3 regions of the Peribacillus sp. NPDC058002 genome follow, and region 1 is predicted to be linked to each of the others. Evidence: riboswitches for the same ligand, from Rfam matches in the RefSeq annotation. Region 1 holds a riboswitch; each other region holds the start of a gene.
What was found. Region 1 has a riboswitch for cobalamin ahead of ACFVSH_RS10955 (ribonucleoside-diphosphate reductase subunit alpha). Riboswitches for the same ligand answer to the same signal wherever they lie in the genome.
Positions count from the first base shown of each region.

Region 2: it holds a riboswitch for cobalamin, as region 1 does, so the genes downstream of both, ACFVSH_RS11740 (hypothetical protein) here and ACFVSH_RS10955 (ribonucleoside-diphosphate reductase subunit alpha) in region 1, are expected to answer to the same signal.
Region 3: it holds a riboswitch for cobalamin, as region 1 does, so the genes downstream of both, ACFVSH_RS04295 (ABC transporter substrate-binding protein) here and ACFVSH_RS10955 (ribonucleoside-diphosphate reductase subunit alpha) in region 1, are expected to answer to the same signal.

Region 1 is NZ_JBHVQU010000045.1:7,092-12,371, reverse strand. It holds gene ACFVSH_RS10970 (SulP family inorganic anion transporter) at 1-1,225, shown strand, start outside; gene ACFVSH_RS10965 (hypothetical protein) at 1,310-1,456, shown strand; gene ACFVSH_RS10960 (manganese-dependent inorganic pyrophosphatase) at 1,552-2,481, opposite strand; cobalamin riboswitch at 2,775-2,955, shown strand; gene ACFVSH_RS10955 (ribonucleoside-diphosphate reductase subunit alpha) at 3,095-5,280, shown strand, end outside.
Region 2 is NZ_JBHVQU010000051.1:12,807-18,086, reverse strand. It holds gene ACFVSH_RS11755 (DUF4129 domain-containing transglutaminase family protein) at 1-601, opposite strand, end outside; gene ACFVSH_RS11750 (DUF58 domain-containing protein) at 598-1,791, opposite strand; gene ACFVSH_RS11745 (AAA family ATPase) at 1,791-2,747, opposite strand; cobalamin riboswitch at 2,938-3,157, shown strand; gene ACFVSH_RS11740 (hypothetical protein) at 3,315-3,860, shown strand; gene ACFVSH_RS11735 (ABC transporter substrate-binding protein) at 3,864-4,814, shown strand.
Region 3 is NZ_JBHVQU010000011.1:33,496-38,775, reverse strand. It holds gene ACFVSH_RS04310 (acyltransferase family protein) at 1-1,091, shown strand, start outside; tRNA gene ACFVSH_RS04305 (tRNA-Arg) at 1,289-1,362, opposite strand; gene ACFVSH_RS04300 (polysaccharide deacetylase family protein) at 1,591-2,445, shown strand; cobalamin riboswitch at 2,534-2,706, shown strand; gene ACFVSH_RS04295 (ABC transporter substrate-binding protein) at 2,888-3,853, shown strand; gene ACFVSH_RS04290 (FecCD family ABC transporter permease) at 3,816-4,871, shown strand; gene ACFVSH_RS04285 (heme ABC transporter ATP-binding protein) at 4,878-5,280, shown strand, end outside.

The sequences.
Region 1 (5,280 bases):
GGTCGATCTTGTTAAAGATCATGGCTTGAACTATTTACTTGCTGCAACAATATTGACTGGTTTGCTGCAAATTTTACTAGGAGTATTAAAAATCGGGAAATTAATGAAGTTCATACCGAAGCCGGTCATGACTGGTTTTGTAAATTCTTTAGCTATCTTGATATTCACGGCTCAGCTCACCCATTTCGTGGGCGAAACATGGATCATGTATGTCATGACAGCCGTTTCTTTAGCTATCATTTATCTTTTTCCGCTGATCACGAAAGTCATACCTTCACCACTTGTCGCCATCATATTCATGACGATCGTTGCAGTTGCCACGGGGGCTACGGTGCGGACGGTTGGGGATATGGGGCAATTGACCGAAGCGCTACCGATGTTCATGCTTCCAGATATCCCTTTGACCTTCGAAACTTTGGCGATCATTTTCCCTTATTCCATAGCCCTTGCGTTTGTTGGGCTGCTTGAATCATTATTGACAGCTCAAATAGTCGATGAGATGACTGACACGGACAGTAATAAAAATAAGGAAGCCAAAGGCCAGGGAATTTCGAATATCATTGCGGGATGCTTTGGCGGCATGGCGGGATGTGCGATGATCGGCCAATCCGGTATCAATATTAAATCAGGAGGAAGGGGCCGGCTCTCCACATTTGTAGCTGGCGCATTCCTTATGGTATTAATCGTGGTATTGAATGATGTCCTTATTAAAATCCCGATGGCTGCACTTGTCGCAGTCATGATCATGGTTTCAATCGGGACCTTTGACTGGTCTTCCCTAAAGAGGCTCACAAAAGCTCCAAAGTCGGATGCAGCCGTGATGATCGTGACGGTCCTCATTGTCCTTTATACACATGATTTATCAAAAGGGGTATTTGCCGGAGTGCTCTTGAGCATGATTTTCTTCTCGGCTAAAATTTCTAAAGTGGCTGTAGTGAAAACGGAAGATATCCAGGCTAAGAAAACCATTTATCATATCCGCGGGCAAGTATTTTTCGCTTCTGTCCAGGACTTTGTTTCGAAGTTCGACTTCAAGGAAAAAGCCGATTCAATCGTCATCGACTTTTCCCATTCTAAAATCTGGGATGCTTCAGCAGTCGGTGCTGTTGATACGGTTGTCCTTAAATATCAGCTTCTGGGAATACCTGTCCAAGTGCAAGGACTCGATGAAGATAGTTCTTTATTGCTTGAAAAACTCGCCACATCAGAAAGTAAAATATCTTGAAGAAGTAAGTTTTGTTGAATAGAAACTTTTCAAACCGACAAAATAGATAACATGAATTATTTCCTTTTGAAAGGGGCGAAAAGCATGACACCCGAGCAGGATTATACAGCAGCAAATCTGTCACCGGATTTATTGAATGAACTGAAAAGCTTTGAAAACAGACTTGGCGAGGAAGCCAACAAAGAACTGATTGTCATTGCCTATGAAAAAGAAAAGGAAGCTTTGAACTAAGAGAAAAGACTCAACCACCATTAATGGTGGTTGAGTCTTTTTGCATGTGCAGAAAAAGGATGCCCATGTTTTTAATGAGCACCCCTTCTCCTGTATTATTTGCTGAATACGTCCGTTAAGATCGGCACGATTTGTTTTTTACGAGATACAACGCCTTCTAAGACGGCGATGTTATTGTTTAATGAAACGTCGTATGCTTTTTCCACTGCATAAGCTGCTTTACCAAGCGCCAAGGCAGCAGAGTCATTAGTCAAGATATCCGTTACGACAAATAGGAATAAGTCCAATTCCTTCTCGGCGATGACCGCTCCTATCGCCGCTTCCAATTCTGCTTGCTTAGCAAGGACTTCGTTCGGATCTACAGCATTGACCTGTGCTATCTCCACTTTAGCCATTCCCATGGAGAATTCCTTTGCATCAAGAGTGATGAGCTGGGCAATCGTTTTGTCGCTCAAGTCAGCTCCGGCTTTCAACATTTCCAAGCCGTATGTTTCAGCGTCGACTCCCGCAATGGCAGCCAGTTCCATTGCTGCTGCAATGTCTTGCTCCGTGCATGTAGGAGATTTGAACAATAACGAATCGGAAATGATGGCAGACAACATAAGACCTGCGATTGCTTTAGGGACTTCGATGCCGTTTTCTTTATAAATTTTATTTAAAATGGTTGCCGTACAGCCAACAGGTTCCGCCCGGTAATATAGTGGATCGCTTGTTTCAAAGTTAGCGATACGGTGATGGTCGATAACTTCCAACACACGGACTTGGTCAATATCTTCAGCACTTTGCTGGCGTTCGTTATGATCGACCAGGATTACGCCTTCAGCTTCCCCTGCAACTTTTTCCACAAGGCGGGGAGCTTCGAATTTGAATTGGTCCAATGCATATTGAGTTTCACCATTCACTTCACCCAGACGAACTGGTTCAGCGTTGATACCTAACTGCTTTTTCAGGTCTGCATAAGCGATTGCTGAACAGATTGTGTCTGTATCCGGGTTTTTATGTCCAAAAACTAATACTTTTTCCAAGATTTTATCCCCTTTTTCTTAAATATTTTTCCGCGAATCCCCTCATCGCAATAAGGGAGAGCCACCTTTACTAGACAATTTATTTTAACACAAAATCGCGTAAAATCAGCGCTTGAATTACCCATTCCCCAATAAATTCTTTCATTCCATCGCACTCTGCCCTCACTTTGTCAATAGATAAGGGCTGGTTTTTTTCAAATATATTAGTTGAATTATCATCGTATATGGCTTACGATAATATAAGCAGAAATACTAGATATTGATTACATAAACATTACTAATAACTATATATAGAATTTTTTATAATCCAAGGTGCCAGTGATGGCTGAAAAGGGAATCCGGTGTAAACCCGGAACTGTCCCCGCAACTGTAAATGTGACGAAATGAGAAACCCACTGTATAGCTCTCTATACGGGAAGGACTCAAAGTAGGATGATCATGAGTCAGGAGACCTGCCTTGAATTTTTCACGTTTCTTATTCTTCGGGGATTGAGATGATGAAACGATAGTTTAACGGCTATTTTTTCATGGCTCTTTTATTCTATCGTTTGATCCGCTCAATTCATTGGGCGGTTTTTTTATTTTAGAAGGAAGTCAACAAGGAGGATTATTAATGACTCAAACATATAACTCTACCATAAGTGAAAATGACACAGAAGCGAAGTCCATCCAGCTCGAGATGTTATCAAAGGAATTCGAAGGCCATCTCGATATGGAAAAGTTCAAAAAGCGTTTTACAAAATGGCTAGATCGCAAAAGTGACTCAACTGAAGAACAGGCATCAAAAAAACTGATTCAGCTCGCTCTTGAAAGTGTGGATATCGATGCTCCGGATTGGACGTTCGTTGCTGCAGCAGAACTGTTGAATACAATGTATAGGGATGCACAAGCCAATCGAGGCTATGAAGGCATGAGTTATGGCCCATTCTATGAGCTGATCGCGGAACTCTCCCAGCTTTCAGAAGGTCAGCGTTATCCTATTTATAAATCAGAACTGCTATCTTCATATACGAAATCGGAAATTGAGGAATTGGGTTCGGTAATCGACCCGGAAAAAGATAAATTATTCTCGTACATAGGCATCTACTTATTGAACGACCGCTATCTGGCCCGCCCTCAAAAGGACAAGGTCTACGAACTGCCACAAGAACGTTTCATGATCATCGCGATGGAAATCATGCGATTGGAAAAAACGGAGCACCGCCTGCAGCTCATTAAAGAAGCATACTGGGCCATGTCCAATCTTTATATGACCGTTGCGACTCCTACACTCTCCAATTCAGGTAAAACACATGGACAGTTAAGCTCCTGCTTTATCGACGCAATTGAAGATTCCATTGACGGAATCTACCTATCAAACTACGATGCAGCAAAAGTATCTAAATTTGGCGGCGGAGTAGGTCTTTACGTCGGTAAGGTACGATCGCTTGGTTCTGATATCCGGGGTTTCTCTGGAAACAGTTCCGGCACGACTCCCTGGATTCGACTATTCAACCAGACAGCTGTAAGTGTCGATCAATTGGGGCAACGTAAAGGTGCCATCGCGATTTACTTGGATGCCTGGCATAAAGATATCATGAGCTTCCTCGATTTAAAGACACAAAACGGGGATGACAGATTAAAAGCCCATGATATTTTTACAGGCGTATGCATACCCGATTTATTCATGGAAGCTGTACGCGACAGAAAAGAATGGTATCTTTTCGATCCGCATACCGTTAAGCAAACCCTTGGGTTTTCACTTGAAGATCTTTATGACGAGAAGAAAGGCGAAGGAAGCTTCAGGAATCATTATGCACTTGCTGTCGAGGCCGCAGAAAATGGCACGCTTCCAAACTATAGCTTTGAAAAAATCAAAGCGATGGACATCATGAAAAGCATCATGATTTCTCAATTAGAAGAAGGCGTACCGTATATGTTCTACCGCGATGAAGTGAATCGGAAGAATCCCAATAAGCATAAAGGTATGATTTATTGTTCAAACCTTTGCACGGAGATTGCCCAAAACTTAAGCCCTTCGACAATCACGGATGAATATGAAACAGAAGATGGAGATGTTGTTGTGGTTCGTAAAAGCGGCGATTTCGTTGTCTGCAACCTTTCATCCATTAACTTGCCCCGGGCTGTGGGCAGCGATGTTTTGGAAAGATTGATTCCCATTCAGATCCGCATGCTGGATAATGTCATAGATGTGAATAATCTTCCTGTCAAACAAGCATCCATCTCGAACAAACGTTACCGGGCAATTGGTTTAGGAACGTTTGGATGGCATCATTTACTTGCCACACAGAATATTTATTGGGAATCCGATGAGGCTGTTCACTATGCAGATGCTTTATACGAAAAGATCGCTTACTTAACAATCAAGGCATCTAATGAATTGGCCAAGGAAAAAGGTTCATACCCATATTTTGAAGGATCTGATTGGCATACAGGGGACTATTTCGAACTGCGTGACTATACAGATCAAAAATGGATGGATTTAAAAGCAGACGTGCATGAACACGGGACCCGTAATGGCTATTTAATGGCCATTGCCCCGAATTCTTCGACAGCTAAAATCGGTAATTCCACGGATGGAATCGACCCTTTGTATGAAATTGAATTTTACGAAGAAAAGAAAAACTTCAAATTCAAGGTGACCGCTCCAGGCTTGACGCCAAATACGTATGAATATTATAAAAAGACACGATTTAATTTGGACCAACTGGAAAGCATCAGGCAAAATGCAGCCCGCCAACGCCATATTGACCAAGCAATCAGCTTTAATCTGTATGTACACAATACAATCAAAGCGAA
Region 2 (5,280 bases), on a different contig from region 1:
TGATGGAAGCCATCTGAAACTTGATCCTCTCCTGTATCGTCAGACGCAGCAGGGACAGCAGGCCTAGCATCAAGAAGCCGATGATGATTATTCTAATCATTGCCATATCCCCCGCATAAGGAGTGAATGTATCAAGTACAGATATAAAAATCACCGTTAACATAAAAAAGAAAAAGATGCTTTGCCTCACCATCACCCAGTAATGGATCAAGTATGTTACAAGCCAAAGAAGGACAAAAAATAACATCGTTCGAAATGGATTTGTGATCAACTCCCAATTCCCATCATATATAAAACCAAGATTGCCCTTAAAATCCGCTAGAAACCCTTTCAGCCATGACAATTGAAATAAAGCGTCTATTGAATGGAGGAACTGTAATGAAATCATTATATAAGCACTATTGAGAATAACTCGGATTGACCAATGTAGGCGGAAATAATGCAGCAGCAGGGAATAGAGCAAAAATAAAATAAAAATGATGATATTACCTGTATCGGTGAGTTTATCGACAGGCCTTAACCATTCAGTAATCAACAACAGACCAAATACATACATCAAGACATGCATGAACCTTTCCAACTTTTCGGTGGTGACATTCACTTTGCCATCACCTCTGATCTATCAAACTTTAGTTGGCCCTGTTCAAAAAAGCTAACCTTCATCCCCCTCGAAACAGCTGCAGAACTTGACAACCTTTCCTCATCAGTAAGATTTGCCTGTTTCTTAACACATAACATTAATCCCTGATTAGGTTGGAAAGCACTCAATATGTCCACCTTTTCTAAAGTTAAGTCTGAAACGATGAATATCACAGCAGCGTTTGCCGGAAGAATTCCCTTCCTGACATTTTCATTCAATGCGTTTACTGCACTCGGCTCTTCTTTAACAAGTCTGTAAAAAATCCTTCGTTTCTGGTAATTGCCCGCTGCTGCCGGTATGATCATCCTCGACCCCATACTCACATACCCAATTTCCATGCCTTTCTTTAACATGGCGTGAGCAACGGAAGCAGCCATCACAATGGATTCTTCGAATAAATCCGACGGCTTTTCATCAAGCATGATGAATACATCCCGGTTTTTCTGCACTTCGAATTCCTTCGTCATGATTTCACTCGTTCTGGCCGTCGCCTTCCAATTAATCCATGACAACTGATCGCCTGGATGATATTCCCTTACTCCGGATACCACTGAATGTTCCCGTTGTGTTTTCTTTGTTGAAACCACTGCCCCCTGATTGAACACTCGATCAAGATCACTGTAGGCAAGCTCATGATAACGAGGAAAAACAGTTATTTTCAGAGGTGAACTATATATCGCTTCCTTTTCGACTAACCCGAAAAAATCCCCAACCCAAAAGCGGATCGATTGAAACGAATGCTCTCCACGCTCCATGTCTTCCAAGGTATATGACATGCAGAAGGTACGCCTGAATCCCGGAAAGATAATGATTTTCCTTTGAAATCCCCTATCTTCCAGACGCTGAGGCAATTCCTCCTCTACCACCATAAATAGTAGGGGCAGCCGGTTTTTACGGGTAAACGTCAATGCTATTTCAACAGATTCGCCGGCCTGGCATTCCCTTTTATTGATCTTTCTCTCAACGATCAAATCATGCAGCGGATAAAACAGCAGAATCAAAGCGTACACAGAAAACGGCAAAAATGAATAAAAAATGAACCAACTGACAAAACCACCTTGAAACATTGCATAGCAAAAGGAAACCGTCAAGAGTAATACAAGTCCGACCACACTCATATTTCCCCTTAAAATGTTGATGAATTTGCGCATTAGGTCATAGCCCGCTTTACAGGCACCTGTGTTGTCGCCACAACTTCATGTATCACCATTCCAGCATCGAAGCCCTCATACTTCGCTTCAGGTTTCAAAATAAGCCGGTGGGAAAATACGAATGGCACCAAATATTGAACATCGTCCGGCAGAACATAGTCCCTGCCCTGGACCCGCGCGTAAGCCTGGGCTGCCTTCATCAAGGCTATCGATCCACGCGGGCTTACACCTAAATAGACCCCTTCATGCGTACGTGTTCGATTCGCCAATTCAACAATATATCGTTTTATTGTGTCATCCACTATCACAGCTTTTACCTCAGCCTGTAATTCTATCAATTCATCCAAGGTGATGACGGCTTCCAGCTCATCAAGCGGTACCGTGTATTGAGCTCTATTAAGAACCTCTATCTCTTCTTCCACACCCGGATAGCCCATTTTCATTTTTAATAGGAATCTATCCAATTGAGCCTCCGGAAGCGGATACGTCCCCTCGTATTCGATCGGATTTTGTGTCGCCATTACGAAGAACGGCTTCTCCAATCTCCTTGTGACACCATCAATCGTCACACTTGCCTCTTCCATGGCTTCAAGTAATGCAGACTGAGTTTTCGGCGAGGTCCGGTTAATTTCATCGGCTAAAATAATATGTCCCATTATCGGACCTGGCCTAAAAATGAATTCTTGTTCCTTAGGATTGAAGATCGAAACACCAGTAACATCAGAAGGAAGTAAATCAGGTGTGAATTGAATTCTCTTAAAGCTTGCACCTATAGATTTTGCCAGTGCCCTTACCATGACTGTCTTCCCTACGCCCGGAACATCCTCCAATAAAACATGTCCACCGGAAAGGAGTGCCACGATACTTAGTTCTGCTATATCCCGTTTTCCGATAATCACCTTTTCGATGTTCCCCAGAACCATTTCCAGTTTTTGATTGACCTGCTTATAAATCATTCTCTACCTCCCGGGATTCACAGTATCACCATGATTTCATACCTTTTTCTATATCAAAATTTTACATTAAGCTCCAATTAAACCTTACATTGTAAGTTTACTAGATATTCGGTAAACCATAAACGAATTTGTCCAAAAATATTAATGCAGTCTATTGAAAAAAGGTATGGTAAACTGTTGCTAAGTGAATATGAATCTTGCAGAAAAAGGTGCTGCATTGTCAGCTTAATAGGGAATTCGGTTTAAAACCGAAGCTGTTTCCGCAACTGTAAGTGCTAATGAAATAAGATGTTTACCACTATTTGAGGTTGTAATCGCTCGCCGATTACCGGCCATTTAACCCAAATGGGAAGGTTCTTAGAGTAAAATGACGCACGAGCCAGGAGACCTGCCTTTTTTCATCGTATTATGCTCTTCGGAAGATAGGAGATTGTACGGCCCTCCCATCTTTTTCTACTACAGATACATAGATGCCCGAAGCCGACCAAAACTCTTGGTCGGCTATTTGTCTTGCTGGGAAAAGCAATACGGAGGTCATTCACCCAATACGTAAAAGGAGGAAGATTTATGGCAAAGAAAGACTTTCGTTTTTTATGCTACCCATACATGCGTGAGTCCGTATCGACCGTCGATTTTGAAATCCGCACAGACTCATTGACGACACAGATCGGCTTGGCCGCCTCGCTTACTGAGGACGTCCCCGATGTATACCGTGACTTAATGGAATTATTGCCCATGGTTTACCATTTAAACGGCTCAGTCCGTGGGAATTTAGCCATTACCGGCGATGATCTCGACCGTTTAAGTGCAATCTACGACCGGTATGTCGCTGAAGTGAGGGATCGAATCGAAACATTCGTCCTTCCACAAGGATCAACCGCTGCATGTACTTTGCATACTTGCCGCAGTGAGGCCAAAAAGTCCGTGCGAGCTTTACACAAGGTAAGTCTAGAAAAGAAAATTCCAGGAATTCTTTTTGATTACGCTCACTTGCTTGCAAATGTATTATTCGTGATGGCAGTCTACGTCAATAAGCAACAGGGGATCGAGGAGATTCCTTTTATAAGTAAATCATACCCAACCAAACCAATGAAAAAGAAAACGGAGGAATAAATAATGAAGAGAACCCTACGATTCAGTTGGATTTCCATGCTGATGCTTACGCTATTCCTCACCGGATGCGGAGTGAACAATGATCAATCCTCAAAGGATAATAAAGATAGTAAAAAGGTCGAAGAAATCAAGGATTATACCGTTACGGATGATACTGGTAAGAAAATAAAATTCGAGAAAATCCCGGAAAAGGTCGTTTCACTTCAGCCAAGCAATACGGAAATCTTATTTGCCCTTGAACAGGGTGATAAAGTCGTTGGCGTGACAGACTTCGATAATTATCCAGAGGAAGCGAAGGATATCGAACATGTTTCAGACTCCGTTAACATTAATGCAGAAAAAATCATTGCCTTGAAACCTGATGCCATCATTGCTTATACCATTGGGGATGAAACGGCACTGAAACCACTTGAAGATGCCGGTATCCCTGTATTCATCATTAAATCTGCGGCAAATTTCGATGATGTATATGGTGATATCGGGCAGATTGCTAAAGTGATGGGTGTCGCCGAAAAAGGGAATGAATTAGTGAAAGATATCAAATCCCAAATTACAAATGTCGAAGAAAAAGTGAAAACCTTAGATGAAAAGGAGCAAACATACTTTGAGATTAGCCCTGCTCCGGAAATCTATACAACAGGATCGGAGACCTTCCAAAATGAAATCATGGACACTGCCGGCATAAAAAACATCTTTGATGACCAAAAAGGCTGGGTTAAAGTATCTGATGAAGAAATCGTCAAAAGGAACCCTGAATCCATCATCACCACCGCCACGTATGCAGATGATGCTGTTGGTGAAATTAAATCGCGTAAGGGCTGGGAAGATATCGATGCGGTGAAGAACGATGATGTCCATTTACTTGATGAAAATATCATGTCACGTCCTGGACCAAGGGTCGGGGAAGCTGTTGAACTCGCAGCAAAGACTGTTTATCCTGACTTGTTCAAATAACACGATAGGAGGATACGCCAATTAATCGGCGCATCTAAGTTTGTAGACAAAAGGGGTTCGGAATTAAAAAATTCCGAACCCCTTTTTGAAACACAATTTTGGCCAGGTTTAAGAGAAATAGGCTCTACGATCGACTATGTTAAGCCATGCCCTATTGGCCATCTTCTTTTAATTATTAAAAGCGAAATGAGCATCGTCTGTATCGACTATTTTTGAGTCCCCTTAATGTAGTCCAACGAATACCTTACTTTTCATTTGCATCTGCGAATACATGCCAAATCGTTTTTTGTATTTCGGATATCTATTTTTTACACCATGATGACTGCGCAGATGATATGCATCTGACACATATGCCCGCCAGTCCTCAGGTATGGTTACTATCTAATTGTTATAACAAAGTCGATTGAAGAGAAAGGTACGGGACTCCTGCTTAGAAATGCGGGTCTAGTGAGACCCAGCAGGCGCA
Region 3 (5,280 bases), on a different contig from region 1:
GAATAGCCTTTGGAATCTATTTGTGGCATTGGGTATTATTGGAGTTCTACCGTTATAATGTCCAGGAAACTCCAGGATTCATCGTTGGAACTCTTATTATCATTTCATCAATTGCCCTTTCGTTTTTAATGACTCGATTTATAGAAGAACCAATCCGAAGCTCAAAGGACAATAAATTCTCATTCAAGAGAATAGGGTTAATGGGCAGTGTGAATGTACTCTTGATTGCATCTCTTTTAATTGGAGTATATATAGATAAAAATAGGTTGGAAAATAATATAAACGATAAAAATTATCCAGGAGCGTTAGCTGTAAAAAACCCTGACGATATACCTGATCAAGAACCAATTCCGTCATATTCTAAAGTCTTTGATGATTTACCAAAAGCGCATTTGGACGGCAGTAACCAAGGGTTAAAGGAAAGTGACTTGAAAATTGGGGAATATGGCAAAACTGAAAATTACGATGCTACAATTGCCCTGATCGGCAGTTCCCATTCAGAGCATTGGTTAGGTGCCATTTTAGAAGCAACAAAAGATGATAATTATCGTGTATTGAATATGACTCGTTCAGGTACACGTTTTTCAACAGGTTATGCGGATGATGATTTGAAAGGTATCTGGGTCAATAATGTTCTCGATTATCTAAAGGATGCAGATGTAGATCTTGTCATTTCTCACGCCACAGCTTCTGATTCGCCTAATAATAAAATACAACAACAAATGGTCGATCAGCTGCAGTATGTTAAAGATGAATATGGTATTGAAGTGTTAGCGATTCGTGATGATCCAAGATATAGTTTTAACGTACTGGAATCATTAGAAACAGATGGACTAGAAGAAACTACAAAAAAAATGAATTCAGCAGATAATCAGAAAGACGAAAGCTTTTGGAGACAATTTGAAAAAGAGAATAAATCCTTGCATAAAATTGACTTAACAGATTACTTCAAGGTAAACGGTAAATTCCAGCCCATTATAGGTAATGTTATAATTTACCGTGACAATAGACATTTAACGAATACTTATTCTGAAAGTTTCGGACCTGTTTTTGAAGAAAAAATCAATGAGATAGGTTTAATTGAAAAGTAAGTATAGCTAATTGGAATTTGTTTGAAGTCTAAATATAATAAATATCTGAGTTCTGTGTTTTACAGGGCTTGGATTTTTTTATATCTATAGGGATTGATGAAGTAGTGGTTAACTTTGTCTGACCGCCACATAAATTACAGAAAAAAACCCTGTTACGATGCGGAAGAACTGCATTGTAACAGGGTTTTTCAAATTAGCGTCCCAGATAGGAATCGAACCTACGACCTACAGCTTAGGAGGCTGTCGCTCTATCCTGCTGAGCTACTGGGACATATATTTAAGTCGACGACTTATTTATTATATTTCTTATAGGCAAACTTTTCAAGCTTATAGCACATACTTATGAAAAAAATCTTCATAAATGCTCAGCAGGGCACTATGCACTTTTGTTTTCCTATTAATTCTTTAAATGGAATACTTTATTATCGAATAGTATTCTGATACTATTATACTAGAAAAAATTAGGGGAATGATAGTGAAAAGATATAGAGTTTTATGGATGGTGGCATTGCTGGGAATTTTAATTTTACCTGGATGTTCACAAGGGATTGTAGAGGGTATAGGCATAAAAACGGCTGCACCGATTGCGGAAGATGACATTGAAATGGTCGAAGCGGCCGAGAATGGGACTGAGACTGGTCAGGATTTGGATGGCCAGATCGATACGGGAGACTGGATAATGGCCAAGTCCGCGGTCAGGCTTCCAATCTTGATGTATCACAGCATTTCTGAAGGGAATGGACTTCGGGTTCCAATTGAGGAATTCCGAGCACAGATGGCTTGGCTTCGGGAGAATGGTTACTATACATTATCCCCTGAAGAAGCATACCTCGTTTTAACCGAGAATCGGATGCCGAGTGAGAAGTGTGTCTGGCTTACTTTTGATGATGGCTATACAGATAACTACACGGAGGCTTTTCCGATATTAAAAGAAAATGATATGAAAGCAACTGTCTTCATGATCGGTAAGTCCATTGATAAAGGTCATCACCTGACTGAAGATCAAATGTTGGTGATGAGCAGGAATGGGATTTCGATCGAAAGCCATACCATCAACCATTTGGAGCTGAACCGCATGACGGCAGTACAGCAAGAAGCGGAAATGGTTCAGTCGAAAGAGCTATTCGACCGTAAGCTCGACCAGGACACGACAGTGCTTTCCTATCCGGTTGGCCGGTATAATGAAGAGAGTCTAGCGCTGTCAGAAGAAGCGGGATACAAGATGGCAGTCACCACCGAACCTGGGGGAGCTTCAAGGGACCAAGGGATGCATGCCCTGCATCGAGTTCGGATTTCACCCGGGTTATCAGTCGATGGGTTTGCGTCACTGATTGAAAATTCTTCAAATCATTGAAGGTGGACGGGTCATTTCGAACTTGTTCAGAAAAATCATATAATAATCGATTCTTACATGGTGTATAATGAAGGCAGTGAAAATTATATACATAAGAACGATTTGGTGTCTTAATGACTTAAAAGGGAAGTTGGTGAAATGCCAACGCGGTCCCGCCACTGTAAATGGGAGCTGACGGCTGTGTACCACTGTATGAGATATGGGAAGGTGCCGTTGACGATGACCATGAGCCAGGAGACCTGCCAGAATTCGTACACCTGTAACCTACGCGGATGGGAAGGTGTGTGGCAGACCCTGAGAAAGAGTCCGTAATGATATTGTTGCCATGCAAGCACCTTCCGTTTAACGGGAGGTGCTTTTTGTTTTGGGGGCATCTTCCAACAATGCGTTTTCTTAATTACAGGTGGGAAGAAATTAAATGAAAAGATTGTGGGGAATGAAAATGAAGAAAATTTTTGGTCTGATACTGTTGATGTTGCTTACTGCAGGATTGATGGTTGGCTGCAGTGACGCTGCTGATGAAGGAAAAGAAAAGCAGCAAACGAATCATGCTCAACACGAAGCTTTTCCGATTACGATTAAAGATGCAACTGGGGAAAAAGTGACGATAGAACAAAAACCGAAGAAAATCGTTTCGTTGATACCAAGTAATACGGAAGTGGTCTTTGCACTTGGATTGGGAAAAAAGGTCGTTGGTGTTTCCGACAATGATAATTACCCGGAAGAAACGAAAGAAATTGAAAAAGTTGGCGGAATGGAAATGAACACGGAGCTGATTGTCTCCATGAAGCCTGATCTTGTTCTTGCGCATGCATCAAGTGCCCATAATTCGAATGAGGGTTTACAGCAGCTTAAGGATGCTGGTATAGATGTCCTCGTAGTCAATGATGCACAAAGCTTTGGCCAAGTCTATAAGTCTATTGAAATGATTGGACAGGCAACGGGGGAACAGGATAAGGCAAAAGAAATCGTTACGGATATGAAAACGAAGCTCAAGGATATCCAGGAAAAGGCCAAATCCGTAATGGAAGAGGATAGGAAGACCGTTTTAGTGGAAGTTTCGCCTTCACCGGAAATATACACACCTGGAAAAAATACTTTCATGAATGAGATGCTTAACATTATTTCAGCGGATAATGCTGCTGCAGAATTGGACGGATGGGCAAAAATTGATGAAGAGTCGATGATTGCTGCAAATCCGGATGTCATCATTACAACGTATGGTTATTATACGAAAGATCCAGTTAGTGAAGTGACGGGCCGAAAGGGATGGCAAGACGTAAATGCCGTTAAGAATGGCCAAGTCTTTGATGTCCATTCAGACTTGGTGACCCGTTCCGGTCCACGTTTAATAGAGGGAGTAGAGGAACTTGCCAAATCAGTCTATCCGAACCAATTTGACAACTAAATGGGCGTTTGCTTATTTGATTGCGTTGTTCATTTTGTTATTCGCGATGACGATAGGCATTTCCTTTGGTTCGGTGCCAGTACCGATTCCCGTACTTATACAAATAATCGGCAAGGAGATTTTCCATTTGCCGATTTCTGCTGATCCGGATGTGATGCTTACGAATATCGTGATGAACATCCGCCTGCCGCGTGTATTGCTTGCGGGTTTGGTCGGGGCATCACTTGCGATTGCGGGTGCGGCTTTTCAGGGACTGCTCCGGAACCCGCTCGCTGATCCTTACACATTGGGTATTTCATCAGGAGCATCGGTAGGCGCCGTATTGACAATATTCTTGAATATTTCACTGCCGTTCATCGGTTTATATACTCTTCCGGCATTGAGCATCTTATGCTCAGTGCTCACGATGCTTTGCGTACTGACTTTCGCAAAAAAAATGGATCGATCGATGAAAGTGGAAACGATCATTTTAACGGGAATCATTTTCAGCTCATTTTTAAGTGCCTTCATTTCATTGATGATTGCGCTGACGGGTGACGAATTAAGACAAATCATCGGCTGGCTGATGGGAAGCGTTTCAATGCGAGGTTGGAATTACATTGCAATCATTTTGCCGTTTTTTATCATTGGATCATTGATTTTGATCATGAATACAAGTGAATTGAATGCGATGACTTTCGGGGAAGACCGGGCAAAGCACTTAGGTGTGAATGTTAAGCGGCGGAAAATGTGGATCTTGATAGCCGGTTCGACATTGACAGGGGCAGCCGTTGCCGTTTCAGGGGCGATTGGCTTTGTAGGATTGGTCATTCCTCATTTTGTCCGAAAGATTTGGGGGCCTGACCATAAACATCTGCTTCCTTTGTCATTGTTGGTAGGAAGTGGATTCTTAATATTGGCGGATTTTGTGGCACGAACGATCATTGCCCCATCGGAACTGCCGATCGGGGTGATCACCTCACTTATCGGGGCGCCTGCATTTGCGCTGATTTTATTAAAGAGACGGAGAGAAGGGTAAAAACGGATGCTTGAAGTAAGAGGGTTAACAGGTGGATATCATAACAAAGCTGTTTTGGACTCTGTCTCTTTTGATGTACATAAAGGGGAATTATTCGGGATTCTTGGTCCAAATGGCAGCGGAAAAACGACGCTTTTAAGCATGCTTAGCGGGGTGCTCGATTATAAAGGCGGAAGCGTACGGATTAGAGGTAGGGGTTTGAAGGATTATTCGTCAAAACAACTTGCTCAGGTCATTGCTGTGCTCCCCCAACATTCCTCATTAGCTTTCTCCTATACAGTAAAAGAGACGGTCTCACTTGGGCGATATGCCCATCAATCAGGTTGGTTCCACAGTTGGTCCGCAGAAGATGAATCGATTGTCCAACGAGTTATGGAACAAACGGGAGTAGCTGATTTTCAGGATCTTC